Regions from separate parts of the Thermobacillus sp. genome, predicted to be linked through region 1. Evidence: predicted binding sites of a transcription regulator. Region 1 holds the regulator's gene; the other holds the start of a gene.
What was found. Region 1 encodes Rex, which represses fermentation and respiration genes when NADH is low (regulators of the CRP and FNR family bind a similar motif). Its sites were predicted from a motif close to TTGTGAAATATTTCACAA; they were not measured.
Positions count from the first base shown of each region.

Region 2: the regulator Rex is predicted to act here: its motif matches at 1,646-1,663, upstream of ric (iron-sulfur cluster repair di-iron protein).

Region 1 covers NZ_QEWA01000033.1:185,086-190,320, forward strand. The annotation lists gene C6W55_RS06965 (amidohydrolase) at 1-972, opposite strand, end outside; gene C6W55_RS06970 (redox-sensing transcriptional repressor Rex) at 950-1,609, opposite strand; gene dinG (ATP-dependent DNA helicase DinG) at 1,609-4,482, opposite strand; gene C6W55_RS06980 (tetratricopeptide repeat protein) at 4,497-5,235, opposite strand, start outside.
Region 2 covers NZ_QEWA01000062.1:1,863-7,097, forward strand. The annotation lists gene C6W55_RS17270 (NUDIX hydrolase) at 1-359, shown strand, start outside; gene C6W55_RS17275 (hypothetical protein) at 438-707, shown strand; gene C6W55_RS18300 (HAD family hydrolase) at 737-1,054, shown strand; gene C6W55_RS17285 (avidin-fold protein) at 988-1,332, shown strand; gene C6W55_RS17290 (HAD family hydrolase) at 1,357-1,572, shown strand; gene ric (iron-sulfur cluster repair di-iron protein) at 1,732-2,448, shown strand; gene C6W55_RS17300 (hemerythrin domain-containing protein) at 2,474-3,025, shown strand; gene C6W55_RS17305 (DUF488 domain-containing protein) at 3,017-3,412, opposite strand; gene C6W55_RS17310 (nitroreductase family protein) at 3,411-3,938, shown strand; partial or broken gene C6W55_RS17315 (aspartate/glutamate racemase family protein) at 3,935-4,156, shown strand; gene C6W55_RS17320 (rhamnogalacturonan lyase) at 4,391-5,235, shown strand, end outside.

The sequences.
Region 1 (5,235 bases):
CTTGTGAATGAGCGCCGCGAGCCGTATTTCGTCGAAAACGTCAAGGTTGTTGTTGCTCGCCGCGCCGTCCGTGCCGAGCGACACGGTCACGCCCGCGCGGAGCATGTCCGGCACCCGCGCGACGCCGCTGGCAAGCTTCAGATTGCTCGCCGGGTTGTGGGAGACGGCAACGCCCCGTTCGGCGAGCAGCGCGATCTCGTCATCGTTCAGATGGACGGCATGCGCCACAAGCGTCGGCCGGCTGAACATGCCGAGCCGGTCAAGATGCTCGACCGGCCGGACGCCGTAATCGCGCACGTTCTGCTCCACCTCCGCGGCCGTCTCCGACATATGGGTGTGCATCGGCAGATCGAGATCGTGCGCGGCCTGCACGAATTGCTCGATGAACGCCGGCGGACAAGTGTAGGGCGCGTGAGGCGACATCATGACGCGGATGCGGCCGTCCGCCTTGCCGTGCCAATCCCGCGCGAACCGGATCGCGTCCTCGAGCTTGGCGCGCTGCTCCGCCTCGGAGCACAGGCCGATGACGCCCCGGGCCAGCACGCCCCGGAGGCCCGCCTGCTCGACAACCTGCGCCACTTCATCCATATGATCGTACATGTCGACGAACGCCGTCGTCCCGCGCTTCAGCATCTCGACGGCCGCAAGCGCCGCGCCGGCGCGCACATCTTCCGCCGTGAAGCGCGCCTCGAGCGGCCAGATCTTGTTCTGCAGCCAGTCCTGCAGCACCATGTCGTCGGCATACCCGCGAAGCAGCGTCATGGCTGCGTGGCCGTGCGTGTTGATCAGCCCCGGCATGAAGAGCAGGCCGCTGCCGCTGATCCTTTCCGCCCCGTCGGCCAGCGCGCCGGGATGCGCTTCGGCAAGATAGACGATCCGGCTGCCTTCCACGACCAGATGGCCGTTTACAATCGGCTGGCCGTCGTCCATGGTCAGAAACGTGCCGCCCTCAATCCACCACTTTGTCGTCATCGTGATCCGCATCCTTTTCCAAATAATAAGCAAGGCTGAGCAGTTCGGTCGTAAAATCGGCGTGATGAACCCGCACGGACGGCGGCACTTTCAGAATGGCCGGCGCGAAATTCAGAATGCCTTCGATGCCGGCGTCCGCCAGCTGGTCGGCCACTTTCTGCGCCGCCGCGGACGGCACGGTGATGATGCCGATCCGGATTTGCAGCGCTTCGACCGTCGCCTTCAGTTCCTCCATCGGCTGCACACGCATCGTGTTGATCTGCATTCCGATCTTGTCGGGATGGTCGTCGAACACTGCGACGATCTTCATGTTGTCGCGGCTGTACCGGTTGTAGTTGCAGAGCGCCTGGCCAAGATTGCCCGCGCCGACCAGCGCGACATTGATTCCCCTGTCCAGTTTCAGGATGTGCCGGATCTTGCTGATCAGGTAGGAGACGTCGTAGCCGATGCCCTTGCGGCCGAATTCGCCGAAGTACGCCAGATCCTTGCGGATCTGCGCGGGGTTGAGGTCGAGCTTGCGGCCGAGCGCCTGCGACGAGACGGTCTGCACCTCGCCGCGCGAAAGCTCGTTGAGCGCCTGAAGATAGAGCGGCAGTCTGCGCACGACCGCCTCGGATATTTTCGTCTGCTGCTTCATCACGCGGATCCTCCCTGCGTCGTCCCGGTTTCACTCAGCCACTCCCGAATGCGCGGCACAATCTGTTCGATGTGCATCGTCTCGATCTTGGGGCCCGGCAGCGAGTACAGAAAATATTTGCCGTAGCTCGTTTCAATGACGCGCGTGTCGTACAGGATGACGATTCCCTTGTCCTTCGCCGTGCGGACGAGGCGGCCGAAGCCTTGCTTGAAGCGGATGACCGCCTGCGGAATCGACAGTTTCATGAACGGGTTCTTCTTCTCCGCCGCCAGCTGTTCCGATTTCGCTTCGAGCAGCGGATGGTTCGGCGGCGTAAACGGCAGCCGAACGATGGCGAGACATGTCAGCGCGTCGCCCGGCAGATCGACGCCTTCCCAGAAACTGCTCGTGCCGAGCAGCACCGAGGCCTGCTGCTGCCGGAACCGGCGGACAAGCTTCGTCCTGCCGCCGCCGTCGATGCCCTGGCCGATGACGGCGATTCCCGCTTCGGCAAGCCGCTCTTTCAGCGGCTCATACACCTGCTTCAGCATCCGGTAGGACGTGAACAGGACGAGCATCCTGCCTGATGTCTCGCGCGCCACGTCGGCCAGCGATTCGACGAGCGCGGCAAGGAACGCCGGATCCGCCGACGCCCCCTTGATCGGCGGGAGGTTGCGCGGGATGACGACCAGCGCCTGGTCGCGGTAATTGAACGGCGACGGCAGCTGGACGGTCGCGAGCCGTCCGTCCGCTTCGAATCCGGACAGCCCGAGTTGTTCGGTCGCGTACTCGAACGATTTGTGCACGCTGAGCGTGGCCGAGGTCAGGATGACACTCCGCTTCGAATCGAAGAAGTATTGTTTGAGCAGTCCGCTGACATCGGCGGGCACGGCATAAAGATGCACCGACCGCGACTTGGAGAACGCGTTTGCCTCCAGCCAGTAAACGGTCCCGCCTTCCTCCAGCTTGACGAAACCGTGCAGATCGTCGCGGACGCGCGCCAGATCCTTCACCCGGCCCGCGGTGTCGACGGCCACCGCTTCGACCTCGGCGTCGTCGCAATGTTCCTTGATTTCCGCGAGCAGCTTGTCGAACGTGCGGATAATCTCGTTCAAGGAGGCGAACACGTTCGCTTCGGCCGTCCGCACCGCTTCCCATTCGGACGGCGGCTTATCGGCCCTGAGCCGCAGGACGCCCTGCCCGCCGTCGGCGTCGGGCTCCGGCTGCGCCAGCCGGTACAGCAGTTCGAACAGCTCGTCCCAGTGGATGCGCAGCTCGCCGAACACCGGGACGGCCTTCTCGATCGTTTCGATCCACGCTTCCGCGCGCGCATGGCCGGTGGACGCGATCTTCTGCCTGAGCTGGAAGATCAGCCCCGAGCGGGCATCCTTGCTCAGCCGCGTCAGCGGATGCATGCCGCTGTTGTAGGAGAGCTGCGTGCCGAGATGTTTGCCGGCGGCGTCATCCAAATGATGGGCTTCATCGACGATGAGGTGGTCATATGCGGGCAGCAGCCGGTATTCGGCGCGGATGTCGGTGAACAGCAACGAATGGTTTGTGATGACCAGGTCCGCATGGACGGCTTCCTGCTTCGCCCGGTGATAGAAGCAGTGCTTGAACCATGGGCAGGAGCGGCTCAGGCAAGAGTCGGCGTCGCTGGCGACGGTGTGCCAATATTCGGCGCCCCGGCCGCCGAAGTTCAGCTCTTCCTGGTCGCCGTGCTCCGTCTCGCCGAGCCAGACCAGCATCTGCGCCGTCGTCAGCCGGTCGTCCGCGGGCGCGATGTAATCACGCGCCGCGATTTTGCTCTCAAACTTGCGCAGGCACAGGTAGTTGCCGCGGCCTTTGAAGACGGACGCCTTGAACGGCAGCGGCAGCACCTTGGCAAGCAACGGCACATCCCGCTCGCGGATCTGTTCCTGCAGGTTGATCGTATGGGTGCTCACGACTATTTTCTCGTCATGGCGGATACCATAGAAGAGAGCCGGAATGAGGTAGCCGAGCGACTTGCCCGTGCCCGTGCCGGCCTCGATCATCAGATGGCGGCCGGATTCCAGCGCGTCGTACACTTCGCGGAACATGCGCACCTGCGCCTCGCGCGGTTCGTATCCCGGAACATGTTCCTTCAACCGGGCCAGCGTCTCTTCCAGAAACGTCTCGAAATCGAGCTCCCGCAGCCGTTCGGCCGACTTCGGGTCATCATGGCGCGGCGGTTCTTCGTCCGTCCATTCGCCGACCTTGAGCGCGAACTGGCGATAGTAACGGTAGCCGTTCGGATCGGCGGCGTTCAGACGCTGCCTGCGCTGAAGCGCATCGTGCACAATCCAGCCGAGATCGTCGCCATCGCCAAGCTGCGCGGCCAGCCGCTCCAGCGTCAGCAGCGGTAAATTGCGCAGTTTGTCCATGCAGGTCTTGAAGAGAAGGGCAGTCGCCATCGCATCGCTGTCGGCCTGATGATGGCGCTCATGCTCGATGCCGAGCGCTTCGGATACGGCGCCCAGCTGGTAGGACGGCTGGGTCGGATACAGCATGCGCAGCAGCTGCAGCGTGTCGAGCACCCTTCCCGTGAACGGCATGTAGCCGCACCGGTCCAGCGCCTGGTTAAGGAAACCGACGTCAAATCCGGCGTTGTGCGCCACCAGCACCGCGTCACTCAGCAGCGGAATGACCTCGAGCAGCACATCTTCCGGTTCGGGCGCTTCACGCACGACTTCATCCGTAATGCCCGTAAGCTCGGTGATAGATGCGGGGACCGGGACTCTCGGGCGCACATAGGACGCATAACTCCCGGTCACGCCGCATTCATCATCGAGCAGCACGATGCCGATTTGAATGATGTCATCTTCGGCGCTATGATTTCCGGTTGTTTCCAGATCGAGGACAGCAAATTTCATCCGGTACGTTCTCCTCACGTGCAGCCGAACTCGGAATTGCCGAAATACAGCGTCAATGGTCCCGCGTTCGATCTGCAGTTTGCCAGATTGCGCGCGGCGCCGGTGAAGGCGGGATCCGCTTCGCAGGCTTGCTTGAAATATTGGACCGCCTGCTCCAGATTCGCCGTGACGGCCTGAATGCAGCCGAGCGCGTTCAGCCCGAGCGCTTTCAGCTTCGGCTGCGACGCCGTGCGGACGATGAACAGGAAGTGGCGCTCGGCATTCTCCCATTCGCGGAGGTGCATGTAGGATATCGCCAGGAACATGCGTGCCGCCAGCGATTCGGGACAGAGCTCGACCGCCCGGCTGAACGATGCGGCCGCGTCTTTGTACATGGCCAGATCGTAGTAACCCTGCCCGGCGGTGAGATGGCGTTCCGCTTCTTCCCTCGCCGCTTGCGGCGTACCGGTTTCCGCGGATGCCGGCGGGAACAGTTCGGCCGTCCCGAGCCCCTGGCCGGCTGCCGCCTCCGTCGAGGCTGCCGGCGCGGCATGTCCGATCTCCCCGTGCGCCGGCGCCGCCGCGGCCAGCGAGTGCTTGCTGCCGTCCGGTTCGCCGGGCGACGTCATCTCCCGCAGCCTCGCCAGCTTCTCCTCCACCCGCAGCCAGCCGTCGACGATCATGTCGCTCATGTCCTGGATCTTGCGCAGCTGCGCTTCGATCAATCCGCGCTGCGCCGCATCCGCGGCGGGATAGCGCGTCAGCATTTCGTCG
Region 2 (5,235 bases), on a different contig from region 1:
CCGGAGGACGGGTGGAAGTCGGGGAAACGTCGGTTGAAACCCTCGAACGGGAATTCATCGAGGAACCGGGAATGCGTGTACACGCAACGCGGATTCTGTGCATGATTGAAACCTTCAATGCCTACGGGTACGAAGGGCTTCACGAAATCGGCATCTACCATGTGGTGACGGCTGACGACGAAACTCCCGTGAGCGATTCGCCCTTCAAGGGCAAAGATCCGACGGTGGAGCTGACGTTCAGATGGATTCCCGTGGACGAGATCGAACGGCACAAGATTTACCCCAGGGTTTTGAAAGACATTCTCACTAACTTGCCCGGTGAAATGAAATACTATGTGAACGACGACAAAGAAGTATGAAGCGGCTCAGGGGGGTACCGGTACACCGGCGACTTCGTCAGCCTCGTCGATCAGCGAAAAGAACCTATAAACAGGGAAATGAACGTCGAGTACACCTTGCAGCTCGAGAACTTCCATCCGGCCGAAGAGGTGTTCGCGAGATACAACAGCCAATTTCCTGAAGACAGCGGATACCGGCACGTTGAACTCACGAAGAGGACCAAGATTTACGAGTACAGCGGCAACGTCAGAGAAGCGGTTCCCGCGGAGAACCTTCGCCAATCCGGGAAACTCGAACTATGGATAACGCCGCATGAACAGTCCGACCATATGATCGAAGCGGTCGAGATTTACATTTTGAAAGATTGAAAAAATCCGGACCGGAAAGAAGGAGCGCCATGAAGTACAAATACCTGCTGTTCGATCTCAAGATCGGCATCACGAAATCGGTGCAGTACGCTTTGAACAAGATCGGCGACCGAAAGCACGATATCATAGGCGCGAACAACAACGGCATTGACTCGATCAGCGCCGGGTACGGCTACGGCAGTGAAGAAGAGTTGCGGGGAGCGGGCTGCACTTTTTACATCACGGAACCGCGGGAGATTTTGAAGGTGGTATCGCAGAAGCCGGGAAGCGGGGGAATCTTGTGGGCAAAATCGATTACAACGGCCGCACGTTCCGATCGGTGTCCAATACCGACAACGGCGATGTGAGCCGGGAGACGATCTTTTATTACTCGCAACAAGGCGATGTCGTGACGGCGACATATTCGGGCGGCGGGATTCTGGCCGGCAGCCTCATTGCCGTCGTCGACGAGCAGGGCGTCTTGGACATGCGCTACCTGCATGTCAATGACCGGCGCGAATTGATGACCGGGACATGCGTCTCGAGGCCGGAAATCATGGCCAACGGGAAAATCCGGTTGCACGAAGAGTGGCAATGGACCTGCAAGGACTTCTCGAAAGGGCGATCGGTGGTTGAAGAGTTCTGAAGATTTAACGAGGGAGAATTTTGAATGATCAAAGCTTTCATCTTCGACATGGACGGCGTCATCATTGACAGCGAACCGCTGCATTTTGAAGTGGATGAACTGACGGGCAGGCACTTCGGAGCCGACGTGAGCAAGGAATATCTCGAACGATTTGTCGGAATGACGAATCCCGAGATGTGGCGAATCATCCGGGAAGAACACGGCATCCCCCATACGGTCGACGAGATCATTGACATGTGAAGTCACCCGGGAGTCGGCTCGCGCAACATCCGCGGGAAGCGGCGGCATGTTAATTTTTGCAAACCCCATTTATTGGTGACCCATGTCACATTAATGAAGGCGCAAGGGCGGTACACTGATGGCGAAACCCTCAATCTTTCCGAAAGGGGAGGACGGAACATGGAAGAGGCGTTCAACGGTTCCGAACGGATCGGCGACATCGTGGCCGGATTTCCCGGCGCCGGCAATCTGATGAAAGAATACCGGATCGATTTCTGCTGCGGCGGTAACCGCACGTTGTCCGCGGCGCTGGAACAGCGGCAGATTGACAAGAAGGCCTTCCTCGAACGGCTGAATGAACTGTACCGGCAGGCTCAGGCGAAAAAGACGCAAGCAACGGACTGGCGCGAAAAAACGTCATCCGAACTGATCGACCATATCGTGCAAACCCATCATGCCTATCTGCGCGAAGAGCTGCCGCTGCTCAGCGAGTTCGTCGCCAAGATCTGGCGGGTGCACGGCGAAGCGCATCCGGAGCTGGAAATGCTGCATGACCGGTTCCATCGCATGAAGGAAGAGCTCGAGCAGCACCTGGTTGCGGAAGAGGAAGCGTTGTTTCCGCTGATCCGCAAGGCCGAACAGTCGGGAGCGCAAGTTGCCGCTGCGGAGGCGGCGAAGGCGATCGAGGAGATGGAAGACGACCACAGCGCGGTGGGCGATTTGCTGCAGGAGATGCGTGAGATTACGCGGGACTACCTGCTGCCGGAGGACGCGTGCCGGACGTACACCCTTGCCTTCAGGAAGCTGGAAGAGCTGGAATCGGACATGTTCGAACACATCCATCTGGAAAACAACGTGCTGTTCCCGCGATACAAAATCGCAAGCGATGCCCATTGAAAAACCTTGTGAAGGAGTGAACAAAATGGAACAAAACTCGCATCATTGCGGCGCGGCGATGTTCGGAGGACGGGGACCGGCGAAACTGTGCGAGCCGCTGGCCCGGCTGCAGCTCGAGCACGGACCGCTCCGGGAGCAGATGAACGCGTTCGCCCGGGAGGCGGCGGAGATCGGGCAAGACGGCGGAATCACGGATTGGAGCGGCCGGCTTGCGGAGTTGAAGCGGAAGGTGGACGCCTTCGTCAGCGAGCTGGATCCCCATTCCGAGCGCGAAGAAGGGACGCTTTTCCCGCTCATGGCAAAATACATCGGCAGGGAGACGGGGCCGATCGCGGTGATGGAATATGAACACGATCTGGCCAAGGCGAACCTGAAGAAGTTCCGCGAAGCCGTGGAACAGCTCGAGGGGGCGGTGGATGCCGAACGGGCGAAGGACATCGCGTCCTACGCGATCCAGGCCCACGCCGTCCTGACGGAACATTTCATGAAAGAAGAGAACGTGCTGTTCCCGATGGCGGAAAACATACTGAATGAGGAAGAGAAAGCCGAGCTCGACCGCGCCGTCGGATTAGCCTGAAGTCTTCGGATTCAGGCGGCGCTTGAGCCAGTCCCGCAGCACGACGGCATGGTTGTGGACGGGATCCTTCGCGGCATAGACGAGCGTGACGGTCTGCCCGCGGGCTGTCTCGCAGATCCGATCGGCAAGGCCGAGGCGAAGGGGATCTTCCGACAGTTCCCGCTCATAGCTGGAAGCAAACTCCTCAAATCGCTCCGGTCGGTGGCTGAACCAGGTGCGCAGTTCGGGACTCGGGGCGATTTCTTTCATCCATTCGTCGATGGATGCCGCATCTTTCGAAACGCCGCGCGGCCAGAGACGATCGACCAGAATGCGCACGCCGACTCGGAAGGAATTGGATGAAATACAAGATTCGGCTACAATGAAGAGAAAGGAGTTGATGCCCATGGATGTGTTGGCGACCATTGAGAAGCGCCGCGAGATCACGCAGTTCAAGCCTGATCCGATTCCGCGGGAGATCATGGACAAGCTGTCCCGGGCGCTGTACCTTGCTCCGAGCGGCAACAACCTGCCTTCCCGCGAATTCATCCTCGTCACGGAGAAGGACATGCTCCGAAAGCTGACGCCGACCACGCCGTATATGCAATGGCTCGAGCAGGCCGCAGGCGCGGTCGTCATCATCGCCGATCCGGCGCTTAGCAAGTACTGGCTGCAGGACGCGTCGATCGCCGGCGGGTTTGTCTGGCTGACCGCCGTGTCGCTCGGGCTCGGCGCCGCGTGGGGCGCGGTATATCACGCCGAGGATGCGGCCGAATCCGCCAAGCGTGAGAAGCATGTCCGGGATCTGCTGGGCATCCCCGACAAATACAGGGTCGTGGCGATCATCGGGCTGGGATACCCCGCCGTGGAGCCGCCGCCGAAAGAGATGTACCCGCCGGAGCGGGTCTTCCATGAGGAGAAGTTCACGTCATGAGAACGATCGGGCTCCTGGGCGGCATGAGCCGGCAGTCGACGATGGAATACTATCGGATCATCAACGAAGAGGCGGCGCGCCGGCTCGGCGGCCTGCATTCCGCGAAGATCGTGCTGTACAGCGTCGATTTCAGCGAGATTGAGGAGATGCAGCGGCGGGGCGATTGGGAAGCCGCAGGAGCGCATCTGGCGGAAGCCGAGAGCGCTGTTGAGATGGCATTGAACGGCTGACATGCCGAACACTCCCCGTTTGAGGATGCTGCCGCGTGGATACCGCGCCGCAGCATCCCGCTCTTTCCCCGGCATCTGCACCGTGAACCCCCCGCCATAACGCCTTCTGCAAAAAAATCTCAACCCCGCAAAAAAATCCAATCCCCCGAATGCCCGAACGCAAAATTGTACGATTGCCTGCAAACCGCGCCGCCCTTACCCTCGGAGTCGGGAGGGAGCAACTTGCCGACGAACGAGAGACACACGAACCCGCAGGCGGGCGGGCAGGCAGCCCGACAAGCCATCCAAATGGAAGCGCTTGATCGCGGACTTAGGGGCGTAAAGACGGAAGAAGGCATTTTCCTGAGCTGGCGCCTGCTCGGGTGGGAAGCGGCCGGCCATACGGACCGGGGCATGGCCGGACCGTCCTTCCGCATTTACCGGGACGGCGTCCGCATCGCCGAAGTCGAACATTCCACGAACTATATCGACAAAGACGGAACCGTCGACTCGCATTATTTTGTATGCGCTGTCATGGACGGGCGGGAGGAGGGCTGCAGCCGGGAAGTCCGGCCCCGGCCCGTACCATACTTCGAAATTCCGCTGGCGAAGCCCGCGGACGGCGTCACGCCGGACGGCAAGCCGTACACGTACGCGGCGAACGACATGAGCGTCGGCGACGTGGACGGGGACGGCGTGTACGAGTATTTCGTGAAATGGGATCCGTCAAACTCCAGGGATGTGTCCCAGACCGGATACACCGGCAACGTCTACATTGATTGCTACCGCGAAGACGGTACGCTGCTCTGGCGGATCGACCTCGGCGTCAACATCCGCGCGGGCGCCCACTACACCCAGTTCCTCGTCTACGACTTCGACGGCGACGGCCGGGCGGAGCTGATGTGCAAAACGGCTCCCGGAACGAAAATCATCCGCTTCGGTCCGGACGGCTCGCCTGAGCGAGAGGGATACATCACCATGCCGCCGGAAGACGCGGCGGCCGGGTACCGCCATACCGATGACTACCGGATGAGCGCCGCCGATTACGCGGAGCATGTCACCCGGATGTTCATGAACTGGCATGAGCA